DNA from 2 places in the Gracilibacillus pellucidus genome. Region 1 is predicted to be linked to the other one. Evidence: riboswitches for the same ligand, from Rfam matches in the RefSeq annotation. Region 1 holds a riboswitch; the other holds the start of a gene.
What was found. Region 1 has a riboswitch for cyclic di-GMP ahead of SH601_RS14080 (response regulator transcription factor). Riboswitches for the same ligand answer to the same signal wherever they lie in the genome.
Positions count from the first base shown of each region.

Region 2: another riboswitch for cyclic di-GMP. It lies ahead of SH601_RS11335 (anti-repressor SinI family protein); the one in region 1 lies ahead of SH601_RS14080 (response regulator transcription factor).

Region 1 is NZ_JAWZSR010000009.1:38,972-54,378, reverse strand. Features, by position in the region: gene SH601_RS14130 (O-antigen ligase family protein) at 1-1,181, opposite strand, end outside; gene SH601_RS14125 (glycosyltransferase) at 1,286-2,464, opposite strand; gene SH601_RS14120 (glycosyltransferase) at 2,490-4,493, opposite strand; gene SH601_RS14115 (sugar transferase) at 4,490-5,116, opposite strand; gene SH601_RS14110 (polysaccharide biosynthesis protein) at 5,348-7,180, opposite strand; gene galU (UTP--glucose-1-phosphate uridylyltransferase GalU) at 7,209-8,087, opposite strand; gene SH601_RS14100 (tyrosine-protein phosphatase) at 8,157-8,924, opposite strand; gene SH601_RS14095 (tyrosine-protein phosphatase) at 9,242-9,982, opposite strand; gene SH601_RS14090 (CpsD/CapB family tyrosine-protein kinase) at 10,149-10,841, opposite strand; gene SH601_RS14085 (YveK family protein) at 10,816-11,580, opposite strand; gene SH601_RS14080 (response regulator transcription factor) at 11,940-12,569, opposite strand; cyclic di-GMP riboswitch class I at 12,667-12,761, opposite strand; gene SH601_RS14075 (YrvL family regulatory protein) at 12,932-13,339, opposite strand; gene SH601_RS14070 (DUF3784 domain-containing protein) at 13,326-13,676, opposite strand; gene SH601_RS14065 (prolyl oligopeptidase family serine peptidase) at 13,808-15,064, opposite strand; gene SH601_RS14060 (nitroreductase family protein) at 15,206-15,407, opposite strand, start outside.
Region 2 is NZ_JAWZSR010000006.1:40,561-55,967, forward strand. Features, by position in the region: gene SH601_RS11330 (NAD(P)/FAD-dependent oxidoreductase) at 181-1,395, opposite strand; gene SH601_RS11335 (anti-repressor SinI family protein) at 1,644-1,769, opposite strand; cyclic di-GMP riboswitch class I at 1,911-1,959, opposite strand; gene SH601_RS11340 (hypothetical protein) at 2,227-2,415, shown strand; gene SH601_RS11345 (phosphotransferase) at 2,412-3,428, opposite strand; gene spoVID (stage VI sporulation protein D) at 4,163-5,140, opposite strand; gene hemL (glutamate-1-semialdehyde 2,1-aminomutase) at 5,373-6,662, opposite strand; gene hemB (porphobilinogen synthase) at 6,678-7,658, opposite strand; gene SH601_RS11365 (uroporphyrinogen-III synthase) at 7,658-8,422, opposite strand; gene hemC (hydroxymethylbilane synthase) at 8,422-9,351, opposite strand; gene hemA (glutamyl-tRNA reductase) at 9,590-10,957, opposite strand; gene SH601_RS11380 (LiaI-LiaF-like domain-containing protein) at 11,193-11,672, shown strand; gene yihA (ribosome biogenesis GTP-binding protein YihA/YsxC) at 11,927-12,511, opposite strand; gene lon (endopeptidase La) at 12,498-14,831, opposite strand; gene clpX (ATP-dependent protease ATP-binding subunit ClpX) at 15,213-15,407, opposite strand, start outside.

The DNA of each region.
Region 1 (15,407 bases):
TTAGATAAGAATGTTTTTTCTAATCTAATTGCTCCACCCAAAATCAATGCTGCCAACATACTAACTTTCATTAACATAATTTCTGTGAAAGAAGTAATTATAAAAAACAATATAATTAAAAGAGGGAATATACTCAAATAATTATTACTCTTCATAAAATGTTTCAAACTAATTATTAGGATATATACCCAAATAATCAAGAACAATACAATTGCTAAAACTCCAAACTGTCCCAGTATACTAATAAATGAATTATGTGCTCCTAATCCAAATTTGTCTGAAAAGTAATCAGGACCATGGCCAAAAACTGCAGCTTCATCAATGGTTTTTGATATTATACCTCCTCTTTCATCTAAAACATCACCTGAATTCGCTTTTCTAACAAATTTTTCTATTATTCTTTCATCAAAAACTGAATAATAATCAGATCTATAAAATACAAAAATTAATATCGAAGCAACTATAATTCCGACTAAAAATCTCCCCATAGCTTTAATAGAAATATTGTTAAGTATTCCTTTTTTATAAGCATACAAGATCGTGGAAATGAATGTAATGATTATAATTGCAAGTGTACTTGTTCTACTCCCTGAAAATATAGTTAACAGAAATGTAAACGACAAACCTATTAATAAGAATATTTGAACAACATATTTTTTTTTCCCAAGTGTACTAAAATACCACGCAAGAATAGACACAAATAAAGTAGCAACTACTCCGCCAAACGAATTCGAATTATAAAAAACTCCCATATAAACTCTAGTTAAATTACTAAATGGACTCTCTTCTGCGAATGAGAACACCAATAATGGAATTTGACTCACAAAAACACTTATCAAAGTAAACCTATAAGTTTCTTCTTTCATCAAGTTCGGTACAATCACACATAATGTTATAAATACCAATAAATATCTTCCGAAAGATAAAAACATTTGCAAATTACTATTTACTAATGCAGACATTACTGTCATTAATAAATAAAACATAAATATAATTGTTAAGATTATTGGGATTTTAAGCTTTAGTTTATTTGAAACTATATATATATATAGTAATCCTAAACATGATAGCGCCAAAACTATGTCAGTATAAGCTGACCAATCATCTATCATCTGTATACTGCCTGATAGGAATATTCCTGATAAAAAGATAATACAAAATAAATTTTTGATCTTTCTCATAAAACACCACTTTTTCTAAAATAAGATGATATTTTGTTACTTTATTATTACAGTTTTATTTGCGTTTTTAATCAAAAACACCTTTTATATAATTATTAAAATTATTAATTATAGACTTCTAATTTGATGAATTTTTCCCAAAAATTGCTCCGTTTATCATCTAACAATAATTTAATATATTTTTTTGATTCATTGAAATTTTCTATTGCTATATCTTTAGATTTTTCTTTATTCAAGATAAGATTGAGAATATTCCTTGACATTGTTTGATAATCCCCTGGTTTATGTAGACAACTCTTATTAATTAATTCTGGTATACCTCCAGCAGTAGAACCTACAACTGGACACCCTCTGCTCATAGCTTCTATTACAGCCCTAGGTAAACCTTCTTGAAAACTAGGTTGAACATAAATATCCATTTCATCTAGCCAATTGAAAACAGGGAACCCTCCAGGAAGTACACCATGAAAATGCAAATTTTTCTCTATACCATATTTTTCTGCTAATTCAATCCACTTTTGTTTATCTCCATCACCTAAAATATGGAACTCGAATTCTATACCCTTCTGTTTTAAAATATTAAAGGATTTAATAGCTACATCCCAACCTTTAATTCGATTGTTAAGATTTCCTATCATTCCTATTTTTATAGTGTTATTATCCCTTATAACTCTACCTATCCTTTTCTCTAATACACTTTGTTCCACATCATATATTTCAACATTCGAAACATTAGTAGATTTCCCACGTGTTGGATATCTCTTTTGTAAGAATTCGTTGGTAACATATAAAACGTAAGGAGCTTCCAAAACATTTTTTTTCATTTTAGCTAGTGCTACTGGAGCATACATTTTCGCTTTTATATTTCCATAATTCCATAACGCATCCCATACACAAGCAACAACTTCCACTGCATACGGCTTCCCTAGTTCCTGTGCCACTTGTATAGCCAGATTTCCCGTCTCACTAGGTAATCTTGCTATTAGTGCATCCGATTCCCCAATCACTTTTCTAAGCTTTTTTTTTGCATGTGAGCGATTAGCAAATTGTGAAATTGGACCACTTAACGATGGAATAGGAACCAAAGATGTTTCCGGTAAATCAAATCTATTAAACTTATTTTCTGAACTTACTTTATTTCGATCTAGCCTTGCTGTCACAATTATGTCATCAAAATGCTTTAAATACCTTTTCCAAACATCATTATTAAAGCTTCCTGCTGTATAATAATTACCTTCTTGGTCCTGTTTAAATATATGATCATGTGCAAATACTAATTTCATTTTATTCTCTCCAAACAACAAATAATTATTGATAGATTTTTTGATATAAGTGCCTATGTTTTTCTATATTATTATTTAATGAATATTGTTCTTTTACTCTCTTTATATTTGCTTCTTTTTCATTACTCATTTTTTTACTATCATTGTTATACGAAATCACTTTTTCTACAAATTCATCTGCACTCTCACAAACATTATCCATATTCCCTACAACTTCCACTGATCCACCTGAATCAGTAGTTAAAACAATTGTCCTTCTACTCATTGCTTCTACTAACGTTCTACCAAATGATTCTGTATTATATCTGGATGTTAATATAAACACATCAATATCATAATAAAACTTATTCATTTCATCTATATCAATATTTATTTGCCCATTAAATCTATCCCCTAGTAAATGTTTTAATTTATCAAACATCAAACGCGTTTCTTTACTAGATTTTTCATCTAAACATCCAACAGCCATTCTCACACGAAATTTACCTTTCAATTTCTCATCTAATTTCTCACATATTCCTACTGCAAGTGGCCAATTTTTCCACTCTGTATAACGTCCCGCAAAACCAATAACGATATCTTCTGTTTGATCTTTATTTATTACCGTATTATATTCCTCAAATAGTTTACCTGCTGTATTTTCTATTACTTGAAATTTCATATTTAGCTCTTTTTTTTCGATTGCTTCCTTCCAATACTTTGAATTAAATTGTGTAGTAAGCACCAACACATCTAATTCTTTCATAAAAAACAAGAATACTTTTTTAAAGAAATTGCCATATTTTGTATATAACCCTCTCTCAGTATGAATTAATGTTGTTTTTTTAGGTATTAGTTTACTTTTTCTTAATAATGCTACTATAAAAAAGCTAACCTGAGCTTGTGTGTGTATAATTTCAGGAGTTTCATGATTAATTATTTTCCTAATCTTATTTATGTATCCTAAAAAAACAAATGGATTTACTATCAAATGTTTAATGCGAGTTTTTTCAGTAAGATAATAATATTTCACTCCAGTTATTGGATTAGAGATTTTACCTGGCTGTATAACACCCACTTTATAAGTATCATGGATGCCTTGAATAATTATCTTCGTGGATTCTTGTTCACCACCAACCGTCTCAAGTCCATTATCACCCATTATTAAAATATTTACATTTTCTTCTTCAACTTTCTCTGTTGCTTCAATAGAATTTTTCATACTTCTTACTCTATAATTTGTATGATAATCACTAATACCTTCATCATATACTAAATTACCAAATACTTTACTAACAACATTCACTTTATTTACTAAAAATTTTATCACAGGATTCAATAATTTCGTTAACCTAATTTTCTTTCCGTGAGTCTGAGCGATAATTTCGACCATTTTACTTGTTCTCACATACTCATCGTTTTGCGGGAAGAATAAACCACTTTCTTCATTTTTTATCATAAGTCTAATAAATTCTGATAGGTTATCTATATGAAGCATACTTCTTTCATTACTTATATCAGGAAATAAAGGAGTTTTTTGAGCGATTTTTGATAGCTTAGGATAATTCCCCTTTGCTCCCTTTCCATATATCATTGGAGGGCGAATACGTACAACGTGAAATTCATCACTATTAAGCTCATCTATAGCTTTTTCCGCTTCTAATTTACTTTTGCCATAAAAATTACTCGGTGTAGGAAGGGAGTTTTCATTAATAACTTTTGAGCCCTTAGTAGCATCTCCATAAACAATAATACTACTTAAAAATATAAATTGCTTAACTCCAGATTCTTTTGATTTTTTAGCAATTTCAACAGTTAAATTTCTATTGACATTATAGTATAACTCTTCCATCTTCGGATCTGTAGAAACATGCGCAATTCCTGCGACATGCAACACTACGTCATAAACGGAAAGATCTATCTCCTTCCACCCATCTGTTCGTACACTTATTTTGTCTATCTGTATATCTTCAGGATAACGTTCCTTAATCCAGCTCTCAAAGGAGTTACCAACGTAACTATTTTTTCCTGTTATTAATACTCTTTTCATTTACCAGATGACTCCTTATCTTGATAATCTTTTGATCCTGTTCCACCTTCAACAACCCCATCTCTTTTCAATACGCTCACAAAAGTGCCTACAAAACATTTAATGTCAAAAGTAATACTCATACGTTCTATGTATTCACCATCTAACCTTGCTTTTACATCAATCGGCAATTCATCACGCCCATTAATTTGTGCCCACCCAGTTAATCCAGGTAATACATCATTCGCTCCATATTTATCACGTTCCTCAATTAGATCATATTGATTCCATAACGCTGGACGTGGTCCAATAATAGCCATTTGACCTATTAAAATATTAATAATTTGTGGGATTTCATCTAAACTGGTCTTTCTAAGAAACTTACCAACTTTTGTAATATACGCGTCAGGATCACCTAACAAATGAGTAGGTGTGTCTTTTGGTGTATCAATGCGCATTGTCCGAAATTTTAATATATGAAAATGAGTTTTATTAATGCCTACTCGTTTCTGTTTAAATAAAACAGGTCCTCTTGAATCAATTTTGATTGCAATGATTAAAATTAGAAGAACTGGTGATAACACAATCAAGCCAATCAGGGCCATCAGAAAATCTATTATCCGCTTTACTACTTTATAAAACACCTTTCATCACCTCTTTTTCATAATACATAACATAAATAGAAACACTATTTAAAATAAATTAACCAGTAAAATTAACTGCAACAATAAACGAAGATAACTGTTATATAATGCAGTACTTTTCTAAAACAAATAAACAAAAAGTTATAATTCCTTTACTATTGCACTTACCTTTAACGATTAATATGCTAGTGCCATAATAAGTTCCTTTACATTATAGCACTAGCATGTTTTCTATGATCTAACAACCTCACTCTTCTTCTGTGAATCATAATAAACAATATTCATTAATTGCTCTTTTAACCCTTCTTTCGTTTGGTTAGGGAAGCTTTCTATTAAATCTACAACCTGCTCAAACTCTACATCAACTGTTTTACCAACGTAAATTTTCTCATAAACAGCACCAGGGTGTACTTCATCTTCACCTAATAATTCCTCGTACATTTTCTCGCCTGGTCGAATACCACTAAACTGAATTGGAATTTCAGCTTCTGTATAACCTGATAGTTTAATAAGATTTTTAGCTAGATCAACTATTTTAACTGGTTCTCCCATATCTAAGACAAATATCTCTCCACCTTGACAAAGCGTACCTGCTTGGATAACCAATCTAGATGCCTCTGGAATAGTCATGAAATAACGAGTCATATCTGGATGTGTTACCGTTACAGGACCACCCTGCTCAATTTGCTTCTTAAACAATGGAATTACACTACCACGACTCCCTAGTACATTACCAAAGCGCACTGCGACAAACTTTGTCTTGCTTTTCTTCGCTAAATTTTGCACAACCATTTCGGCAACTCGTTTTGTAGCTCCCATCACATTAGTAGGATTCACGGCCTTATCTGTAGAAACTAAAACAAATGTATGAATGCCATATGTATCAGCCGCTTCTGCTACATTTCGTGTTCCGATAATATTGTTCTTCACTGCTTCGTGAGGATTATATTCCATTAACGGTACATGCTTATGTGCTGCTGCATGGTAAATAATTCTTGGGTTATGTTGTTGAACAATTTCAAAAATACGTTCGCGATCTTGTACATCTGCAATAACAGGTACGATTTCAATATCTTTTTGCTGATATTTTTGGCGTAACTCCATATCAATGGAATAAATACTAAATTCACCATGTCCTACTAACAATATTTTTGATGGTGTAAATCGCATTAACTGTCTACATATCTCAGAACCTATTGAACCACCAGCACCAGTAACCATTACCGTATTGCCAGTTACATATTCGGAAATGGAGTTAATATCTAATTCAACCGGATCTCTCCCTAATACATCCTCAACATCTACATTTTTTAATGAACTAACAGATATTTTACCTGAAACAATATCTTCAATTTTCGGTACCATTTGCACTTTCACATTTGTACTATTACAAATGGCGACCATCTCTGTTAAAGCACCATTTGTCAGTGATGGTATCGCAATAACAATATGATCAATTTCTAAGTCTTTTACTAAGCTTGGTATTTCTTTTGTGCTTCCTGCAACTGGCAGATCATATAGTTGCATTTTATGTTTCGCCATATCATCATCAGCAAATGCAACTGGTAGGAGCTCTGTATTTTGTTGTTCATTTTTTAATTGTCTCGCAATCATTGCACCTGCAGCTCCCGCTCCGACAATTAGCGTACGTTGTCTATCCTCCTTATCCCTCATATAGCGGTCACGATAAATTCTCCATACAAATCGCGAACCACCAATTAAAATAATATGTAATAACCATGTAACAATAAGTGCTCTCTTATAAATAGAAAAATCATTCACTAAAAACTGCACGACTCCTGTAGCTATAATTGTAAAGGTTATTGCTTTTACAATGGCAATTAATTCCCCAACACTTGCATAAGCCCATACCTTATGATACAGCTTATAACCAAATGCAAAGACATGATGAAATAGCAACAAGGCAATTGAAGTAATTACCATTGTTGCTATTGAAATGTTTTGTGTGCCGGGATACACAATCCATGATGCGATAAAGATTGCCGTACTTACAATTAGGGAGTCTAACAACACTAATAACAAAATTCGTTTTTTATAACCCATGTGGGCTCTTCCCTTCTCTTGTAAATATTTATTGTGTAACCTTATTTTCTGCTAATTGGTTGATAATTTGTTGTACCTCTTCACCAATCTCTTCATTCTCTAATGCGAACTCAATCGTTGTTCTAATAAATCCTAATTTCTCCCCGACATCATATCTCTTACCAGAGAAGTCATAGGCAAATACACTTTGTGATTCATTTAAACGCTGAATCGCATCTGTTAACTGAATTTCGCCACCAGCACCTGTTTCTTGCTGTTCTAAGTATTTAAAGATAGTAGGCGATAATACGTAACGTCCCATAATAGCTAAGTTGGATGGTGCAGTACCTTGTTTAGGTTTTTCTACAAATTTATTCACGGAATAGTTTTGGCCGTGTTGATCTTTCGGGTCTACAATGCCGTAACGGTGTGTCTCATTATCTGGCACTTGTTGGACACCGATAACAGACCCACCAGTATTTTCATACTGATCAATCAATTGTTTTAAGCATGGTGTATCTGCTTGTACAATATCATCACCTAATAATACTGCAAATGGTTCATCACCAATGAATTTACGCGCACACCAAACAGCGTGTCCTAAACCTAATGGTTCTTTTTGACGAATATAATGAATATCTACATTTGATGATTGTTTTGTCTTTTCTAATAAATCAAACTTACCTTTTTTATATAAATTATCTTCTAATTCAAAGTTATGGTCGAAGTGATCTTCAATAGCACGCTTACCTTTACCTGTCACAATAATAATATCTTCAATACCAGATTCAATGGCTTCTTCGATAATATATTGAATTGTTGGCTTATCTACAATTGGTAACATTTCCTTTGGCATTGCCTTTGTAGCAGGCAAAAATCTTGTACCAAGTCCTGCTGCAGGAATTATCGCTTTTCTGACTTTTTTCATAATAATTAACCATCCTTCAATTTTATATTTTTCCAATTGACATATAAAAAATCTATACTATACAAGGCTTTAGAAGATACCTAGAACCTTCTTTTTCTTTATCTTTTCCGGAACATCTCCTACTACAATTTCCCCATTCACTAAATATTGCGCATTCTCCATAAACCAATATACCATTGACGTTCCATATTCATTTTTCACAATCGAGAGTGCATCCTGCATCACAAAACCTCTAGTCGTAGTATTATGTGCATCAGACGCAATAAAATGTGTTAAGTTCGCTTCAATCATTTGTGAACTAAACTTCTTAATTTTTTTACCGAATTTCCCAGCGATACTCGCTGCGGTTACTTGTGTTAATGTGCCATTACTAACTAAATCATATAATATATCAGGGTTTTCCATTAATTCTTTGTTTCGTTCTGGGTGGACAATTACTGGCTTCACTCCTTTTAATTGTAAGTCAAACAGTAATTGTTTTGTATAGCGCGGAACATGGTTAGAAGGAAGCTCCACGAATAAATATCCACTTGTTTCATTTAAAGGTAATAACTGCCCTTTTTCCAAATCTTCGAGCATTTCCCCATATATTCGTGTTTCTTGTCCTGGTAGAATAGTAAGAGGAATCTCTTCTTCTTGCAATCTATCATTTAAACATTCAACAGCAACTAATATATCTTCTTTGTAGTTATCATAGCTACCATTCATATGGTGAGGTGTAGCAATAATCGTCGTAATCCCCTGTGAAACAGCACTTTTCGCCATCTGTACAGAATCTTCCATATGCTTTGCACCATCATCGACATTCGGTAGAATATGACAATGAATATCGATCATTCGATCCATCGTCCTTTCTTTATTCAAAATACGCTCATAACAAAAGTCAACTTACAGTATAACAGTAAACCTACATCAAGGAAACAGGTTTATTTTGTCGCATTTTGTCGTATAGGATACTTTTTTGTATGATTAGTCATTATTTTCTTTCATTTTTTTACATAAAGCGAGACTTCAATCAGTGGGAATTCTTGACTCCCACTGATTGTTAGCGAAACTTATCAGGGCGTTAGCGTCCGTTTATCCCCCACTTAGCTTCCTCGTTTCACTCGAGCCTTGAAGTGGGGGTTTTACGGACTCATGCACCGTGATAAACATTAGAAGATACCTAATATTTTAGTCTTTTTCACTCTCATTGGTTCTTCCCCTCTTACAGCCTTGCGATTAATGAACAAATTCATATTATCTTGCAACGTTTGCCATTTATTTAATTTACGGACTACCTTCCATCCATCCGTTAAATGATAAGATTTAGCTTCTCGTGAATCGGAACCAATGAAATGAACTAAGTTATGCTTAACAAAATCTTTTGCTAACCTTTGAACTTTTTTTCCTTCCTTACCACTCAAACTTGCAGCACTTATTTGGACTAACCCGCCATTTTTCACCAAGCTATACAACAAATCGTTATCTTGCTGAATATTCAGATTTTTTTCTGGATGAACGAAAATCGGCTGATATCCCTTTAACTGTAAATCATAACAAAGCTGTCTTGTATACTCAGGCGTATGTTCTTGGGCAAGCTCAACAAAAAGATACACCGGATCATCGCTAAAAGTAAGTATACTATTTGACGTTAGATCCTTCTCTATTTCGCCATAGAGACGGATTGTTTGTGCAGGAATCAACTCCACATTCACGCCTTGATCGCTCAACTCTTGATTTAATCTACTAACGAGTGTTGTAATGGTTTCTTGTTTTCCTTCTACATTTCTTGGTGTAGCAATAATCTTTCGTACGCCTAGCTGTTCCGCTTCTTTCGCTATGGCGATTGCTGAACTAATATTTGCCACACTTTCTTGATTAATCGGAAGAATGTATGGATTAATATCTAACATAAGACCACCCTTTCTCGTTATCAAATGGTATTCAATTGTTCTTTTTAAAGAATACCATAACCATCACTATTTGCAAAGTTATCATTAAAATATTCGTATTTCTTTAACAATATTAAAGGGTAATTAAACAAAAAAACTTTCGATATGATATCGAAAGTTTTTTTGTTTAGTTACCGTAATAATAATAGTGTCCCTTTTGTTGTTCACGGTCATTCAGAACAACACCTAATAACTTAGCATTGCCTACTTCAAGTAGCTCTTTTGCTTTTGTTGCTGCATCATTCTCTGTTTGCTTACTACGAACTACCATTACCGCTCCATCACAAAGGTTGGCAAGAATCTGCGCATCTGTTACCGCTAATACTGGTGGTGTATCAAACATAACCAAGTCATATTCTAAACTTGCATTGGCAATCAGCGTCTCCATCGCTCTAGAGCCTAACAACTCTGAAGGATTGGGAGGAATTGGACCACATGGAAGTAAATCAAGACCTGCTACATCGCTGGTCGTAATAGCGTCACTCAATTCTGACTCAGCTACCAATACACTACTTAAGCCACGACGGTTATCGATTCGGAATGTATAATGTAATGTCGGCTTTCTCATATCCGCATCGATTAGTAATACCTTCTTCCCTTGTTGTGCAAATACAATCGCCAGATTTGCTGTCGTTGATGACTTCCCTTCTGATGGACCAGATGATGTAACTAACATTGATTGCAACTTTCCATCAACAGAAGAAAATTGAAGATTTGTCCGAATCGTTTTATATTGCTCTGCAATCGGAGAACGTGGATTCATCTTCGTAATTAAGTGTCGCATGCTTTTTTGATTAGACTGTTTTTTTCCTTTGGCCACTTACATTACCCCTTTCTCTCACTTGATTGATAGAAACTTGCTTTCCCATAGATAGCATTTCTTTCTCATCTATATGTGATACTACGCCTAAAATCGGGAGCTCCAATTTACTTTCGACATCTTGCTCTGTCTTAATCGTGTTATCCAAATATTCAAGTAAGAAAGCTAAACCGACTCCAAGCATTGCCCCAAGAACAAGCGCGATCGCGATGTTTAGTACTGGCTTCGGGTTGACTGGTTTAGGATTTGCTGATAATTCAGCTTCTGATAAGATATTTACATTGTTCACATTCATTATTTCTGGTAAATTCTCTTGAAATACTCCTACTGTTGTATTGGCAATCTCTACCGCGACAGCTGGATCATAATCTACTGCCGATAATGTCACAACCTGTGAACTATCTGAGTTAGATAATGAAATTTTATCACTTAGTTCACTAGGCGATATTGTTAAATTCATATCTTCTATTACTTGCTCTAAGATACGATTACTGGTAATAACATCATTGTATGTATTGATAATTTCTACATTAGAACGAATTTGATTTATATCGACGTTATTAGTTTCGCTCGTCTCTTGATTAACGATAAATTGTGTACTAGATTCATAAGTTGGTGTTAAAATAAAAAAACTGATGATAGCACTGATAGCTGCAGCGCCAACTATTAATAGTATAATTAGCAATATACGTTTCTTCAGGACTTCAAAAATCTCTTTCAGGGAAATCGTTTCTTCCATTTTTTTACCTCCGGTTTTCATTCTTTCGGCTGAACTTTATCAACAACTGTCTAAAGGAACACACCATATTCGAGATTATAACACAATTTATTTCAGTTTGGCATAATAATCTACTGTTTTTTTTGTATTTTTTCCAAAAATATAGCTAAAAAGAGGCATGATAATGATTCTAAAGGATTAGTTAAATAGATTTAATTTGTTTAAAAATTACTTTTATACAATTAATAACAGACATTTTCTCAAAATGATCGTTTTGCACCGCATAACAAAAAGCCTGCATGGTCGTTCCCACCCAAAAAAGTTAGGTTTTCTACTCTGACTTTCTGGAATCGGCGTCCATTCACAGGCTTTTTCTTTAATTACGATACATAAAACCAACGATTTTTTAATGCTGTAAGCACCACATTGGTACGGTCTGGCACATTAAGTTTTCGTAAAATAGAACTAATATGATTTTTCACTGTCTTATCTGTAATATATAACTGTTCACCTATTCGATAATTACTATACCCTTTTGTTAAAAGCTCCATTACTTCCCATTCACGATTGGTAAATACACCGACTGGTCTGCAGTCTTTACGATTATGAAGATTTCGATAGTCTCCTAATAAGATAGCTGACAACTCTTCATGTATGTAGTGTTGTCCTAACATGACTTTTTTTACGGCACGAAGTAAATCTTCTTTTTCCATTCCATTATAGAAATAACCATGTAAATCCAGCTTAAATAGATCGATTAAATCTGGATGGGAGATGTTTTCTGTCCAAACAACAATCTTCTTATTATTTTCCCTATATTGGTGGATTAAATTCATATAGTTACTATTCGTGTCAATATCAATGATGAGTAGATCAATAATGTAGTCCTTGAGTTGTTCAACATCATTTGGCTCAACCGCAATCACATCATGTGCATTAAACTCGTTGGATAGTACTCCTTCCAAGCCTTCTCGGTAGATAGAAGCTTCTTTTACTATCGCTATACGCATTGATATTTCCTCCCATTTCTTTTTTTTTGCAAATAAAAAGACTATTTCTCATACAGAAACAGCCTAAAAAACATACTTATACAAATTTTTAATGTTTTTAGGTAACCAGGCGATCATAGGTTATTCTCGTCAATAACCGTTAGACCCTAGGCTTTGCGTCCTGCTCTTTCAAACAGTTTGCCTTTATCTAATTATGTAATTACATTATTTATCATACATTTTCCCTACTATACTTTCAACTACTAGAATGATATTCTAACAGATTTGATACATTAGTCTCAATTTAAGGTGATATATGTCATTTTTAAGACCTTTGTATTTGTTACGTAGGATTTTTTGAAGTTTATCCACTCATCATAAGTCTATTGTTTCTTCTTCTCATCAGATACAAGCACTACTTCCACTATCCCAAGTATAACAGCGACAATGACTTTCACTTCTGGTGAGAGATTTACACCACTTACGATTTCATCTGTTATGTATAATACCAGCCAGTTCGCTGCTATTTCAATCAATAATCGTACAACCAGCTTATGCCCTTTCCCTGTAAATTGCTTGGCTACTATTCGCGAGAACACATTAGAAAATAATTCGACGACAATGCCAATTACAAAGAATAGAATAACGAATAGTACTAAGGAACCGACCGAATGATACTGGACTCCTAATAGATTAAATATACCTGCCATCCCAAAGAAATAGACCGCTATTACTGCGCTAAGCACAATCGTCACCAAAACTGCAATTATTATTTTGTCAGTTTTGCTCATATGTCTTTCCACCTTGTTTTGGAATGAAAAATTGTCTATGAATCGTCGCCCAGAAAATAACGGAGATAATCAACACGCTTGTAATAATGATAAGCACACCAATAGAATCTATCCAATAATGCAATAGTGGCAATGCCAGAATAATAACGCCTAGCGCAACAGAATATTGACCAACAAATTTACACAATGTAGTGATATCCTTACCTTCTTTCATTACTCCAATACTTTCTATTAAAAACGTTTCTTCTTTTATCCATATTCTTAATCCTAGAAATACTAGAACTACGCCTAATATATGTGCAATAAAAATAAACCAGATCGGAAGTTGTACAATCATTCACTAATCACCACCTTTTTATAAGTCTATATTCTTACAGACGATTTTTAGTAAAAAGAGGTTTCATTTTTTCAAATATTACTAAATCATTCCTTATATTTTATCACAAAAGAAAAGAAGCTTGAAAAAATTCAAGCTTCTTGTTCTGCTAACCATTCGAATAAGCCAAGAACTTGGTCGTTGAATACATAAATCCATGACCAATGACCTGCGTATTCGTATGGAGTATTATCTTCATTAGTATATAAACCAGATTGATCCACAACATTATCAAACAAAGTTAGATGTACGTTCGCTTCATCTACAGAGGCCATCCTCTCATAGGTTGGCAATGTATGAAGTGCTGGATCAAGTGTTGGATCATTTTCAGCTGTTACAAACCATGTTGGCGTCTTCGCTAATGTCAGAATATCTTGATCAGAAAGCAAAGAATCATTCAATCCTTCACATACGGGAACAGCAGCCGCAAAATAATCTGGATACTCTCTCGTCATCACAAGCGTCATATATCCGCCATTTGAAGCTCCACCAATATAAATACGTTCTGGATCAATATCCTTATGATCTTGGACAAATGCTTCAATTAGCTCCATTAATGATTCCGTATATTTGGATGTCCCATCTGAATCAGCCGTTACTCCATCCATCCATTTCGTTGGAGCTTGTGGTACTAATACATATGCCCTATCAAAATAATCTTGAATCGATTCTGAAGCTAGATTAATCGCTTTATTAGCTCCTAATGGAATAGTAGCATCTGTTCCACCTTCACCACCACCATGTAGCCACACAATTAACGGTTTCTCTTTGCTTTTTGTTTCAGGCGTGTAACTTGCATAAGACATATCAATCCCAGCATAGGTACCTCTATCTGTAGTAAACTTTTCTACTCCTTGTTTTATATCACCTTTCAATGATGTAATCGTCAATCCGTTCACTTCACCATATGGTGCTTCAATTGATTTTTCTTGCGTAATAACATACTCTACATCAATCCAGTTATTCGAATTCACATAATGCATTGGTGCTCCTAATGTCTTATCAGGACCAATTTCTAATTCAAGAACAGCGTATTTTCCCATTTTCTTTGCTGGATTACCTTGCTTATCTGCTACATATGCATTCGTTACTTGGCGATACCCTTCTTCTAAAATGGACTCTTCCACTCTATCATCGCTACGAGTTACATGTACGGAAAAGGTATCCTGATCAATCGCCCCAGTTGGTATGGGTTTCCCCACTTCCACGATAATTTTAGTGATTGCTGGACCCCAATCTTGAATTTCTGTGATTGTGTAATACCCGTTCGAATCTTTAGCCGAAACGCTTAAGCTGAAACCGATAGTCATGATGATCATACTGCATAGAATAATTGTTTTTTGCAACATATGGTGCATCCTCCTTGATGTGTATCATTGCTTTATTTTATGAAAACGATAACAAAACAATATATGAAAACGTTGACAAAAACAAGAGCATAAAGTAATGGTCTGCTCAAACAGGATGAACAGACCATAAAATTTACTTTATTAACCTTTAAATTCGCCTTCCATCACCGACTCCGCTACGGGACGACGGCTAGATGGTAATTCACGTTCTTGGAATACTTCTGCTAATTTTTCTTTTTCATCTTGATAACCAATGGCAATAACTGCTTGAATATCAAATTGTTCTGGGATGTTTAATACTTCACGTGCTTTATCACGATAGAAGCCTCCCATCGCATGGGTA
Region 2 (15,407 bases), on a different contig from region 1:
ATGGCTGATCTATCCATAAAAAAGAGGCCAACTATAGAAAGTTAGCCTCTCCCCTTTTAACGAAAATCTCGTTTATCTTCCATTTTTCTAGAAACTAGTACATAAGTAACTGTTGCTGCAACTGTAAGCATTGTATACAATAAAGTGTTTTTCATCTGACTTTCTCCTCCTTATGTTTAATTAGAATGGACGGAATTTACCTTTTTTCAACACAAGCGTTGGACCACCTAATAGGAACAGATAACGGTCATCAATTACATTTTTCATTACTTTCGCCTGCATACCATAAAGCTTATGACCTTCGAATACAGTACCCATTGCATCACCGCCACCTAATGAAGCAACTGTCCCTTTATCATCAAACTTAAACTCTTCTAATGTACCACCATAAATCATTGTTTTAATATTATGAGCACAAACATCTGATTCTTGAATCGCAATTTGTGCTGTTGGTGGATATGGTTTACCCGTTTCGTTATTCATCACCCATGCACAATCACCTAAAATGAAGACTCCTTCATTATCTGGCGCACGTAATGTTGCATCAACATTTACTTTCCCTTTTGTTAATTCAAAACCTGATTCTCCAACAATACGATTCGCTTGTACACCACCAGTCCATACAATGGTTCCTGCTTTGATTTCCTCTTCTTCATCGCCAACAATAACAGAATCAACTTTTACTTCTTTTATCATCGTACCAAGTTTAAATTCGATACCACGGTGCTCTAATGATTCTTTTGCATAACTAAGTAAGTCCTCGTTAAAACCTGGAAGAACAGTCGGCATCGCTTCAACATCAATAATCTTCACATCTTGACGTGGAATATCATATTTTTTACATAAAACAGGGATGCGTTCTGCTAATTCGCCTAAAAATTCAATTCCTGTGAAACCTGCGCCACCTACAACAATTGTTAACATACTTGGATCCGGATTTGGCTCGTTACGATAACGAGCAAACTGATACTCAATATGATCACGAATCATGCGACTTGAATCAACACTTTGAATAGAAAAAGTATGTTCTTCCATTCCAGGAATACCAAATGTCGCTTTTTCAAATCCTAATCCAATGACTAAGTAATCGTACTCTATTTCTCCATTTTCTAATTGAACGGTTTTATCATCTTTATTTATTTTTACTACTGTATCATGTATAAAATGGACACGTCGTGTATTAATTACATCCGAAATCATAATTCGGGAACGGTTGACATCAATAGTCCCTGCAGCCACCTCATGTAGCCATGTCGTCTGATAATGATAATTATGCTTATTAACTAATGTAATATCTACTTCCTCTGGAGCAAATTGCTGTGTTAATTTCTTCGTTGTCATCATTCCTGCATATCCTGCACCTAATACAACAATCTTTGGCTTACTTGCTGTCATCGAATCCTTCCCTTCGTGTAATAGATCACATTTTTACCTACAATAGTTTTAACATTATGAATTTTTATAATCCTTACATTTGTTGTCAGTATATCAAAAACGCCTATTTTCGTCTATTGTAAAAGGTTCTGTATTCGAACTATAATGTACGAATTAAACAGAGTAAAAAAAGATAACCAAAGCAACCACACTAAATGAACAAGTAGGCTGTTTGCGTTACCTTATTTTTCAGTAGTTATCCTTTTTGGTTAATCCGGTTTATTATAGCTTCTTTTTCTCAAAAAATCTCGTATTTCTGCAATGGTATATCCCTTTTCTTTAGCCTGCACCATTAAACAAATCCACTCCAAATCTACGATCGCTTTTATACCCATAAATGTATTCCCCCTAAAATACTGTGTATTTCAGGCAGTTCAGCCATCCGTATTTTAGCATAGTATAAACGTCCGTAGAAAACTGACGCTACCTCAATCAATGGGATATAAAATACTACTGGAAGAATGCTCAATATACGGATCTGTAACTTTGCGCCCCTATCTTACAATAGGTTTGCCTTTTTCTGTTCTTATTGGTAGATGCTATTCTGTATATAAGTTATCCTCCAGCGAACGAAGCCTAGATTATCTCACCTCCAAAGTACTCGCCAATACTTGCTAACTGAATTATATATTCTACATTTATCAGTCATACTCCTGCATAAAAAATCATTTTCATTCTTACTTTTACTATTTTCTTCATATGAAACAACGAGATATTTCACGTACGATTCTATTCCTTGTGCATAAACTGTACTATATGTCTATATTTATTTCTACAATTGGGGTGATAAAATTGTCACGTTATTATCGTTTTCGCTTACCACCATGGGCTAGGGAATGGCTAATCATTTGTGAAAAGTGTGTCCTACCTATTATGATTTTTCAAGCGATACGTACATTATTCTTACCGACAACTTTCGATGTATTACTGCTCGGTGTTTTAATTGGTATTTTTATCGCTTTTCGTTTGCGCTGGATTTAATATAAATCCTCGGTTTGACTCAACTGTAATGTTTGGTATATATACTCTTGAAAGTCAAGCGCCAGTAGTAACTTGCGATATTCTTGTTCAATTTGAATCGACTGTTGAAGATTAGAGCTGTTTCGTCTCGGATGAGTAGTAGCCGATATTAGTTCTAACCATTTGACAGGAGATAATAATTGCAAGGCTAACAAGGCTTTCTCATAATCCGATAAGTCAATATAGCGACAATAAATAGAGAATGATTCAGTCATTTTGAGAAAATCACAATCATGAAATTGACATAAATATTGATAATAATGGGCTAAGTCGTATGTTGGTGAAGTCATGAAAGCATCTTCCCAATTCAAAAAAAATGTATGCGTACCAGTCGCAACATAATGAGAGGGACGGATATTACCGTGGCATAGTGTATATTTCATTTTATCTGTATCATCTAAAACATCTAAATAGACATCTTGCCACCTTTCCAATTGGTTAAATACTTGCTCCATATCACGATAATACATGCAAATTTGCAGTTCCGTCGGTGACATAAAACGCTTCGCTTCAAAATAGCGAACAAATCTTAACATCTGCTCTCGATGTAACGATAACTCACGTTGAAATTGTTGCTCTGTTACCGCTTTATTTTGTTTAACTGATTGTAAATCATGATAATCCATCGTTGCCGCATGTAAACGACCGATTGCATGTACGACCGTTGCATATTCATCAACTGGCTGATCAAGATATTGTTCTTCTATCCAAGGCATTAAATAATAAAAATCGCTATCAGACTCAACAAATGAATGGTTCATTTTCGTCAAATAGACAGGAACAAAACCAAGTATCTGTTTTTCTTGTAAATACTGTTGAATCGCCTGCCATCTGCCTAAATCATCACGTGTTAACCTCGATTTTTTAAGTGCAAAACTTTGTGAATTTGACTTGATTTTATATACTCGATCCGTCACCTGCTCTATTTCTTCAGTCTGTAGCTGATAAGCAGTTAAAATCGCAGTCCAGTTCATTCGACTTCCCACCTTTTATACTAATTATAAATAGAACAAGTAACTACAAATTCCAAAAGCAATAGTCTCTGTTTAGTTGGCTTTCTTTCATTCTGCTGATATTGAGTGCTGGCATAAAGCTCCGACAAAACACTACGCTTTCCGCGGGTACGGCTTCAGCTAACTTTGTGAAGCAAACCACTTCCCAAAGTCGATCTTCAGCTCGTATGAGTTCGTGCAGGAGTCTTCGTGTTTTGTCTCCGCTGTATGATTGTTCCACTGTTTGTGAGTGGAAATATGTTAAAACCATTTCACGAGTAAAATGATGCTATATGTCATGATGCGGATATCTCACTACTTGCTATATGTGTCCTCCATACATAGAATCTTAGTTGTTTCCCTCCTAAGAAAGAGCATAAATCCAGCGAAGGCAGAATACGGAGACTCCTACGGAAAAAGCGCAGTCTGAAAATCCACTTTTCAACCGTTTTTGTTGAAAAGTTAGTTGAAGACAAGCCCGTGGCATAGAAAACACTATGAAAGCGGTCTGTGCTTGAATAGATGTTGCACTTGTGCCCCGAGGGTGAACTCGGAGTATTCTGACGTAGCGATAAGTTCTCCACTATCGATCAATTGGAATGAGTGAGCGCATTTCAGGAGTATCCAACATGAAACAACGCTGGTTCTCGCTTTTAGACAACGAAATGTCAACAAGTAATAAAAAATCCCTTGAGCGTTACCAAGGGATTCAAATTTTATTCTTCTGATACGATTGGAATATAAATAAGTTGACCAGCTGATATATCTTCATCATCAAGACGATTCGTTCGCATAATCTGCCGTGGTGATACTTGGTAACGTTCAGCAATTGATGTCATATGGTCATCTGGTTGCACAATATATAATTTTAATCTCGAATAACTTGAGGCTTCTTCCTCCGCAAAAATGTTCAATAAGTATGTCGTATCATCAGCTCGCTCTTCTCTACCTTGCACATGGAATATATCTTCTGGCTGTTCTTCCTGTTCTTCCTCTTCTTCCTCTATAGAAATGGCACTTGTCTCTGCTTCATCGGTAGATTCGCTTCTTTCTTCCACTACTTGCTCTTCTACTTCCTCTTCATTAATATTCTCTTGTACTTCCTCATTTCTCACATCTTCTTCAACTAACTCGATAACTTCTTCCTCTGATTCATCAACAATCTCTTCTTCTTCTACATCAATATGAAAACTGCCATCTGCCGTTTCTTCCTCTTCATCCAATCGGTCATTATCAAATGCTGGTAATGTAGCTTCTTCCTCATTGTCCGTAACTACTTCTGGCTCTTCGATACCTTGGATAGTAAGAACTGCTTCAATAATCATCTCTTTAGCCGATTCTAACGAATAATCAAAGTGATTAACATCAACAGCAACAGCATCTAATGACGGAACTCTTTCCATTGGAATAGATACATCAATCAGAAATTTATGAAAAAATTCATTTACTTCATCTGATAATGATTCTACCCGCTCCACACTGATCGCATCTGAACGTAGCTCTAGTAATTCATCGGGACTATCACTCTTAATATACTCTCCTTTTAACTCCATTACTCCTCTTATGGAGAGTGTCCCATTGTTTTCCTCCATCGAAATGACTGGTTCTAGCCCTATCCCCAACATTTCTTGGATTTGTTGATTGTTATCAAAAGAAATCGCTTCTTTCATATTAAATGTAAAGGCTTCTTGCACAGCATTTCCCCCTCTCTTATGCTTAGCTAAGGCGTACTAGCATCTCAATAAACTATATGAAAAAAGGCAAAAAAATATGCTTTTATAAGAAAAACCCCATATTGGGTATGCCGATTAAGCCAATAGATCGTTTTTTCACGATATATAGGATACTTACATTCTGATAAGTATCGCTAACACGTTAAACACAAAAAAGCTTACAGGATTCTGCAAGCTTTTTTTGTCTATAGTATTATTTCGCAATCTTTGCAAATGCTTTTTCCGCAGCTGCGATTGTTTTTTCGATATCCGCATCAGTATGTGCTGTTGACATAAACAATCCTTCAAATTGAGATGGTGGAAGAAAAATTCCTTCTTCTGCCATTGTGCGATAATATGTTGCAAATGCCTCTGTATCTGAACTAGACGCTGTTTCATAGTTAACAACGGGCTCTTTCGCGAAAAAAACACCAACCATGGAGCCAGCACGGTTAATTTGTAAAGGAACACCGTGTTTATCCGCAGCTAAACGATAACCTTCAATTAACCTGTCTACCTTTTGATTAATTCCTTCATAAGCACTCTCGTCCATTGCTTTTAACGTTTCTAAACCAGCAGTCATTGCTAGTGGATTACCAGACAATGTTCCAGCTTGATAGATATCTCCAACAGGGGCAACTCGTTCCATAATTTCACGTTTACCTCCGTATGCACCTACCGGAAGGCCACCACCGATTACTTTTCCTAAACAGGTTAAATCAGGAGTCACACCAAAGTGACCTTGCGCACAGTTGTACCCAACACGGAAACCAGTCATTACTTCATCAAAAATAAGTAGAGAACCACTTGATGCCGTAATCTCGCGCAATGAAACTAAGAAGTCTTCTGTTGGTGGTACAACACCCATATTACCAGAAACAGGCTCTACAATTACGGCTGCAATATCTTCACCAAATTGTTCAAAAGCATAACGAACACTTTCGATATCATTATATGGAACAGTTATTGTGTGTTGTGCAACACTTTTTGGTACTCCTGGGCTATCAGGTAAGCCTAGTGTTGCAACACCTGAACCAGCTTTAATTAATAATGAGTCACCATGTCCATGATAATTTCCTTCAAACTTCAAAATCTTATTTTTTCCTGTGTACCCACGCGCCAAACGTAGCGCACTCATTGTCGCCTCGGTACCTGAATTTACCATTCTAACCATTTCAATCGAAGGAACACGGTCAATTACTAATTGTGCTAATTCGTTTTCTAATAAAGTAGGTGCTCCGAAACTTGTACCTCTTTCCGCAACGGATTTTAACTTTGATACAACACGTTCATCTGCGTGTCCTAAAATTAAAGGTCCCCAGCTAAGTACATAATCGATGTATTTATTTCCATCAATATCATATATTTTAGATCCTTTACCAGATTCCATGAAAATTGGATTCATTCCCACTGATTTAAAAGCTCTAACAGGAGAGTTTACTCCTCCCGGCATTAAGTCTACTGCTTCTTTATACGCATCTACTGATTGTTGATTTTCAAGCACAATAAGTCGCCTCCTTTATTTATTTTGAAGCCATTTAGCAACATCTTTAGCAAAATAAGTAATGATAATATCTGCTCCTGCACGCTTCATGGAAGTTAATTTCTCCATTACAACTGCTTCTTCATCAATCCAGCCATTGATACTAGCCGCTTTGACCATTGAATATTCACCACTTACATTGTAAGCAACAACTGGTACATGATGTTGTTCTCTTACTTCACGAATAATATCCATATAGGATAGTGCTGGTTTTACGATTAAAAAGTCTGCACCTTCCTCAATGTCAGATGCTGCTTCACGCAACGCTTCTAAACGATTTGCCGGATCCATTTGATAAGTTTTACGGTCACCAAATTCAGGTGTACTTTCAGCCGCATCACGGAACGGACCATAAAATGCAGAAGCATATTTAACGGCATAAGACATGATTGGAATATGTTTGAATCCTGCTTCGTCTAAACCTTTACGTATTTCAGTAACAAAACCATCCATCATATTAGACGGTGCAATAATATCTGCTCCAGCTTGTGCCTGGGTAACAGCTGTCTTAACATGAAGAGGTAATGATTGATCGTTATCTACATCATTATGCTTAATCACACCACAATGCCCATGTGATGTGTACTCACAAAGACATGTATCAGCTATAATTAATAGGTCGTCTGTTTTTTCTTTAATCTGACGGATCGCCAATTGAACAATTCCATTAGGATCATAAGCACCAGAACCTACTTCATCTTTTTCTTTTGGAATACCAAACAATAGAACAGATGGTATACCTAACTCTAAAAGTTCATCAATTTCTTGATCCAGATTGTCTAATGATACTTGAAAAACTCCTGGCATAGAGCTTACTTCATTCTTAATTCCATTACCTTCCACTACAAATAATGGATAAACTAAATCATCTACTTGTAAAGTTGTTTCACGTACTAATCGTCTCATTACACTAGAATTTCTTAATCGACGATGACGATCAAAATGTGAGTGTGCCATTATTTATCACCTTTTCTTATGTAATTTTCGTATGCTTCCACCATATTTTCTATCGTAAATGTTTCCGGATAAATAATATGCTGAAAGTTTCTTTCACGCAGTTCATTTGCTGTTGTATTGCCTATCGCAACTGTTACTACTGATTGTTTTATCTGCTTGTTATATCCTTTATTTAGAAATTCATCAAATGCGGTGACTGTCGATGGACTCGTAAAAAACACCGCATCAACATCTAATACATTTTGATTTAATATTGATTTTGCACCTTCATTTTTTATTGTACGGTAAATAATTATTTTTTCAAAAGAAATACCTAGTTCTTGTAAAAGTTCTGGTATTTCCTTTCTAGCATTTTGGCCACAGATAAGCCCAATTCGTTGTTTACCATACTTTCGCACAAACTGTTTCACCATTGATTCCCCGTTGTAAATAGTAGGAGAGAAATCTACCTGATATCCATAATTCATTAGTACATTCTTCGTTTTCTCTCCAACAGCCGCTATCTTGTTCATAACCTTTACAGACAGTTTTGTCATCATTTGATGAAAGAAATGAACCGTATTGGTACTCGTGAAAAATAACCAATCGTATTCGGCAAGATTACGTAATTGTTGTTCCGTTTGGTCATCTGTCACTTGTTCAAACTTAATAAGTGGTACTAATTGAGTTTGAGCATCATTCTCTTCAAGCAAATGGATTAAAGGAAGCGCTTGTTTATGCTCCCTCGTCACCATGACTGTTTTACCTTGCAAAGAACGATTCATTATTGGCTCGCCTTGATTGCTTCATCAACCAATTGCTGTGCTCCTTGTGATTGTAACTTTTCTGCAGCTTGTTTACCTACTTGTTCTGGATCTGTACCTTTTATCGTCTCTTTTAAAACGGTCTTTCCATCCGTACTTGCGACAATTGCTGTTAATGCGACTTGTTCATCTTCAAGATGTGCGTATGCACCAATAGGTACAGAACAGCCACCATTCAATAAATCTAAGAAAGTGCGTTCTGCTTTAACTGTTTTTTCTGTATATTCATCATTAATAGTTGCTAGCAACGCTAATAATTCATCGTCATCTTCTCTACATTCAATAGCTAAAGCGCCTTGTCCAACTGCAGGTACGCATACATCTGGTTCTAAATATTCCGTTACAATATTTTCATCCCAGTTCATTCTTTTCATACCAGCAGAAGCTAATATAATAGCATCATAGTTTTCTTCTTGTAGTTTTCTTAATCTTGTTTCAATATTTCCGCGAATCCATTGAATCTCTAGATCTGGACGTGTCGCGAGAATTTGTGAACCTCTTCTTAAACTGCTTGTCCCAACAATAGAGCCAGCAGGAAGATCAGCTAATTTGACATGATTTTTAGAGATAAAAGCATCTCGATGGTCTTCTCGAACAGGGATTGAGCCAATCACTAAGCCATCCGGCATCACAGCAGGCATATCCTTCAAGCTATGTACGGCGAAATCAATTTCTTTGTCGTACATCGCTTTTTCAATCTCTTTTACAAATAATCCTTTTCCTCCGACTTTCGAAAGTGTTACATCAAGAATTTGATCCCCTTTTGTCACAATCTTTTTGATCTCAAATTCATACTTATCTCCAGAATGCTTCTTTAACTGTTCAATCACCCATTTAGATTGTGTTAAAGCAAGATTACTTCTTCTAGAACCTACAACAATTTTACGCATGCGCGCGACCTCCTCTATAATAAGACAAAAGCTCATTCATTTACTTGTTATATAACGTGAATCCCTTTTAGACTACACAATTCATATTAATAAAAAAATGGTTTGAGAATAATCCAAACCAAATGGTGTAACTAGAGACGATTTTTAGCTCGATGCAAGTATCCATAAAAGTCTCGCTTTATCGTCCTCTAGTCATATTTACAAAAACCGATTTTTGTTCGAGTTACCTGTACAAAAGTTAATGTGTAGAAACATTTTCGAGATCTTGTACTTCATTTTCTGCTTTTTGCTCCAATGATATAACTTTATTATTTTCAGTTTTTTTCACTTCTTCTTTTACTTGATCTTCAATATTGAAGATTTGCATAAATAAAGAAAGTGCTTGTTCTTTATTTTCTTGTCCAGCCAATTCTTTCGCCTGTAGTATTGGTTGTTTTAATAACTGATTCACGATACTTTTCGTATGCTTATTTAATACTTTCCGTTCACGTTCTGTTAGGTTAGGGATTTTTCGTTCAATACTTTTCATCGTTTCTTGTTGCACTGATAACGCCTGTTCACGTAGTGCTGTTATTACCGGAACAACACCAAGTGTTTGCAACCAATCATGAAATGCAACAATATCTTCTTTAATCCATTTCTCAATTACTTCTGCCGCTTCTTTACGCGCTTCTAAGTTTGCGTCAATGACATTGTGTAAATCATCAATATCATATAAGAACACATTATCAAACGATTCAAGTGCTGGATCTAAGTCTCTTGGAACTGCAATATCAACTAAAAACAGTGGGCGCTCTTCACGTTGTGCCTGCACACGTTGATAATCATCTTTTGTCACGATATAACCATCAGCACCTGTAGAACTAATAACAATATCTGCATCAATAAGTGTTTCTTCCAACTCATCCATTGACTTTGCTACACCATTAAACTGTTCTGCTAACTGCTTTGCCTTCGGAACAGTTCGGTTCACTACTGTTACTCGTTCTGCACCAGAACCAACGATATTTTTGGCAGCTAACTCACCCATTTTACCTGCACCAATAATAACAATGTGTTTATCCGTTATATCTGTAAAAATCTTCTTAGCTAATTCTACAGCCGCATAACTAACGGATACTGCATTCTCATTAATAGCCGTCTCTCGTTGACTTTTCTTTCCAATCGTTATTGCTTGCTTAAACAACTCGTTGAAAATAGTACCAGTTAATTTATTTTCTTGTGCATGTAAAAATGTTTGTTTCACTTGGCCTAATATTTGTGTTTCACCCATGACCATTGATTCTAATCCACAGCTTAAACGGAATAAATGCTCTACAGCTGCCTCATTTTCATACATGATCATATGTGAAGCAAATGCTTCATGGTCAATTTGGAACCAATCCGCTAAAAATTGTTTAATGAAATATCTACCTGTATGAAGTTGATCAACTACAGCATAAATCTCCGTTCGATTACATGTGGAAATAATCATATTCTCAAGAACGCTTTTTCGATTATTCAATTCCATCATCGCTTCTGTAATTGTTTCTTCACGAAATGCTAGCATTTCACGAACTTCTACAGGAGCTGTTTTATAATTTATACTAGCTGCTAAAATATGCACTGTACCTACCCCCAAAATAAAGCAAAACCTAACACATACATGCTCTATTATAACATGCTTCCATTGTAAAAGCTTGTGATGAATTTTTGAACAGTTTGTAAATCATCTATGGTAAAATGGAAGATGTTTATCGAATATTTGATTTAAATTCATTAGTAACTTTATCATATTCAAACTGTATTTTCAACAAAATGAATCTAATATAATAATTATTTTAATCTAGGAGTGTTTATCATTGAAGAAAAATAATCTTTTTGCCTACTTACTAATTGGGGTCGGTATTTACTTCTTACTTAGAGAATTACGATTACCAATTTTAACGGACTTCTATTCCTGGCCTACTTTATTAATTTTAGTTGGAGCAGCTTTTCTTATTCATGCTTTTACATCAAGAGATTTTCGGAATATTTTTCCTGCCATTCTTTTACTAGGATTGGGTATTCATTTTCACGGGCTTAATCATTATCCTTTTTGGATTGACCATTGGGGAATGTATACCTTGATTATCTCCATCGCCTTTTTAGCTCGTGCGATAAAAACAAAGAAAGGGTATTTTCCGGGACTCATTTTGTTTGCGATCTCAGCTTTCGCTCTCTTTGCTAACAATCAACCTGGTTGGTTTAGTTGGATCCATCAATTCATGATCTGGGTTGAACGATTTTGGCCAGTATTAATTATTGGACTCGGTATATACTTTCTGTTGAAGAAAAAATAAAAGCGGAACATAAAAGAACTAGCGAGCTTATTTTGTTACTATTTGAGGAGTTTTTTGCCTCTTAGCATTGAAAACATAAAAAAACAACCGGACAATAACGCCCGGTTGTTTTTTTATGTTTTACCATAGAAGAAGTGCTTATTTTATCGTGGTTTAAACGGCCGTAGAACCGCACTTCTATGTTCTGTAACAAGGAAGCTAAGTGGTGAAACGAACTTCCCGATGTGTTTCGCTAATAACCAGTGATAACCTTATTATTTCATATAGTTACTTAAATAACTCCACACATCTTCTTTTCCTTCACTTGTTTCAGCAGAAAAAGGAATAACACTATCAGACTGATCAAGGTCTAATGTTTCTACTACCCTTTTAATATGAGCAGAACGTTTGTTTTTCGCTATTTTATCTAATTTCGTTGCTATCACAAGTACAGGTATTTCATAATATTTTAAGAAATCATACATCATTCTATCGTCTTCTGTTGGCTCATGGCGAATATCGACGATTAATACAGTTAGTCTTAATGTGTCTCGCAAGGAAAAATATTCTTCCATCATTTTTCCCCATTTTTCTCGTTCCTTTTTGGATACTCGCGCGTAACCATAACCAGGTACATCAACAAAATATAATAGATCATTAATATTATAAAAATTTAATGTTTGGGTTTTCCCAGGCTTGGAAGAAGTACGTGCCAAGTTTTTTCGATTGATAATTTTGTTAATAAATGATGACTTTCCTACATTAGATCGACCAGCTAAAGCGATCTCTGGTTTTCTATCTGCAGGATATTGTTTTTCAGATACTGCACTAATGACGATTTCAGCTTTATTTACTTTCATTGTTCTCCTCCATCAATGCATATTCTAATACTGTATCTAAATGATCAACTGGAATAAATGTTAATCCTTCTTTAACACTTTCCGGAATATCATCTAGATCCTTCTTATTATCTGCCGGCATTATTATCGTTGTAATACCTGCTCTATGCGCACTTAACGTTTTCTCTTTTAATCCACCAATTGGCAATACACGACCTCTTAATGTAATTTCCCCTGTCATTCCAACATCACGTCGCACTGCTCTACCTGATAAAGCTGATATAAGCGCTGTAGCCATTGTTATCCCTGCAGAAGGACCATCTTTTGGAGTCGCTCCTTCAGGCACGTGGATATGAATATCATATTTTTCATGGAAATTTGCATCAATATTTAGTTTATCTGCTCGTGAACGAATATAACTAAATGCTGCTTGTGCAGATTCTTTCATAACATCGCCTAATTTACCTGTTAACGTCAGCTTACCTTTACCTTTCGCAATACTAACCTCAATAGATAAAATATCTCCTCCAGCAGATGTATAAGCAAGACCTGTTGCTGCACCTACTTGATCCTCTTCCTCCATCATACCATAACGGAATCTAGGCTTACCTAAAAGGGCTTCTATTTGTTTTTCGGTTACAACAACTCGTTGTTTCACACCGGATACAATAATTTTCGCAGCTTTTCGGCACATCGAAGCAAGTTGACGCTCCAAACCACGAACACCAGCTTCTCTTGTATAAAGACGTATAAGCTTTAATAATGCATCATCGCGTAATTGCAACTGCCCTTTCTTTAAACCATTTTCTTTTAATTGCTTAGGTAGCAAATGATTTTTCGCAATGTGTAATTTCTCCATCTCTGTATAACCAGCAATAGAGATGATTTCCATCCGATCAAGTAATGGCCTTGGGATTGTCGCAAGGTTATTAGCAGTAGCAACAAACATTACTTTAGATAAATCATAGGTTTCCTCTAAATAATGATCACTAAATGTATGATTTTGTTCTGGATCTAATACTTCTAACATCGCGGCAGAAGGATCCCCTCTAAAGTCATTAGACATCTTATCAATTTCATCTAATAAGAAGACAGGATTGATTGTCTCTGCTTTTTTCATTCCTTGAATTATACGTCCAGGCATTGCGCCAACATAAGTACGGCGATGACCACGTATTTCTGCTTCATCACGCACACCACCAAGTGAAATACGGACAAATTGTCGGTCAATGGACTTTGCGATAGATCGCGCTAATGAAGTTTTCCCCACTCCAGGCGGTCCGACTAGGCATAAGATTGGTCCTTTTAATGAATTCGTTAGTTGTTGAACAGCTAAATATTCTAATACACGCTCTTTTACCTTTTCTAATCCATAATGATCTTCATTTAATACATTTTCTGCATGGTTGATATTTAAGTTATCTTCTGTTTCTTCTGTCCATGGTAAAGATAAAACCCAATCTATATAATTGCGAATAATGGAACTTTCTGCTGAACTTTGCGGAATTCTCTCATAGCGACTAAGTTCTTTAGCTAACAATTCCATAATTCGTTCTGGCAAATTTTTTTCTTCTATTTTCTTTTTCAAATCAGCAATTTCACCAGACTTACCGTCTTTATCACCAAGCTCGGTTTGAATTGCCTTCATTTGTTCACGTAAATAGTATTCTTTCTGTGTCTCTTCCATTGATTTTTTGACACGCTGACCAATTTTACGCTCTAGTTCCACTACTTCCTTTTCATTAGAAACGATTTCTAACAATTTTCTAAATCGTTCAGATACATGGAGTGTTTCCAAAATCTCCTGCTTATCTGACATTTTCAATCTAATATGAGACGCAATTAAATCAGCAAAACGAGTAGGCTCGTCTATATCTTTTACGCTATCTAACGTTTCTTTACTAATTTTCTTTGAAATCTTTGTATAGTACTCAAATTGCTCTAACAAAGCACGCATTAACGCAACTTCTTCCGCTTTTTTATTATGTTCCTCCTCAAGTTCCATAATTTCCACAAAGAATTGCGTATCTTCATTAATAAATTCTTGAATTTCTGCACGGTACATTCCTTCTACCAATACTCGCATTGTACCATTGGGTAATTTTAACATTTGGTTTACTTTAGCAACGGTTCCTACTGCATGAATATCTGCCGCCTTAGGCTCTTCTATTTCGCTTTCCTTCTGAGCTGCTAAAAAAATATGTTGATCATTCATCATTGCTTTCTCTAATGCTTGAATCGACTTTTTACGTCCTACATCTAAATGAATGACCATTCCTGGAAATACAATTAACCCCCGTAATGGTAATAGTGGAATATGTATGAATTTTGTTTCTGACATATGGCACCTCCGTCAAAGTTACTAGTTCTATGATAGCTATAAAATGAGGCTTGCTTCAGCCGTTTACAGCAAGGCTCAGAAAGGAATATTTTGTAATGAATTATCTCCCATGATTAAGTAAACCAAGCTGAATAAACAGTAATCCCCTCATATAATTTATATTTACCTAGTACCAATGTTTGATTCTACTATTGTTATCAGTTTAAAGAAGTTTCGCTTCTTTGTAAAACTAAAAGTGTTTCGATACTGTTAGTTTTTCCTATTGTATGCTAATCATTCGACATACAGCTTTAATTTTAGTTGTGATCACGTACAAAATCCCTTGTAGGTGTACAAGGGATTTTGACTTTCTTCATTTATTAAAGAGTCATAAATGTTTGATTAAGCACTCTCTTTAGGTGTTTCTAACTCGATGACTGTTCCATCTTCTTGGACTAGCTTCGGACGAGCATTTTCGTTTGTTAATACATCTGCTGTAATAATACATTTCTTCACATCTTCACGAGATGGTAATTCGAACATTACGTCCATCATGATACCTTCTAGAATGGAACGTAAACCACGCGCACCTGTTTT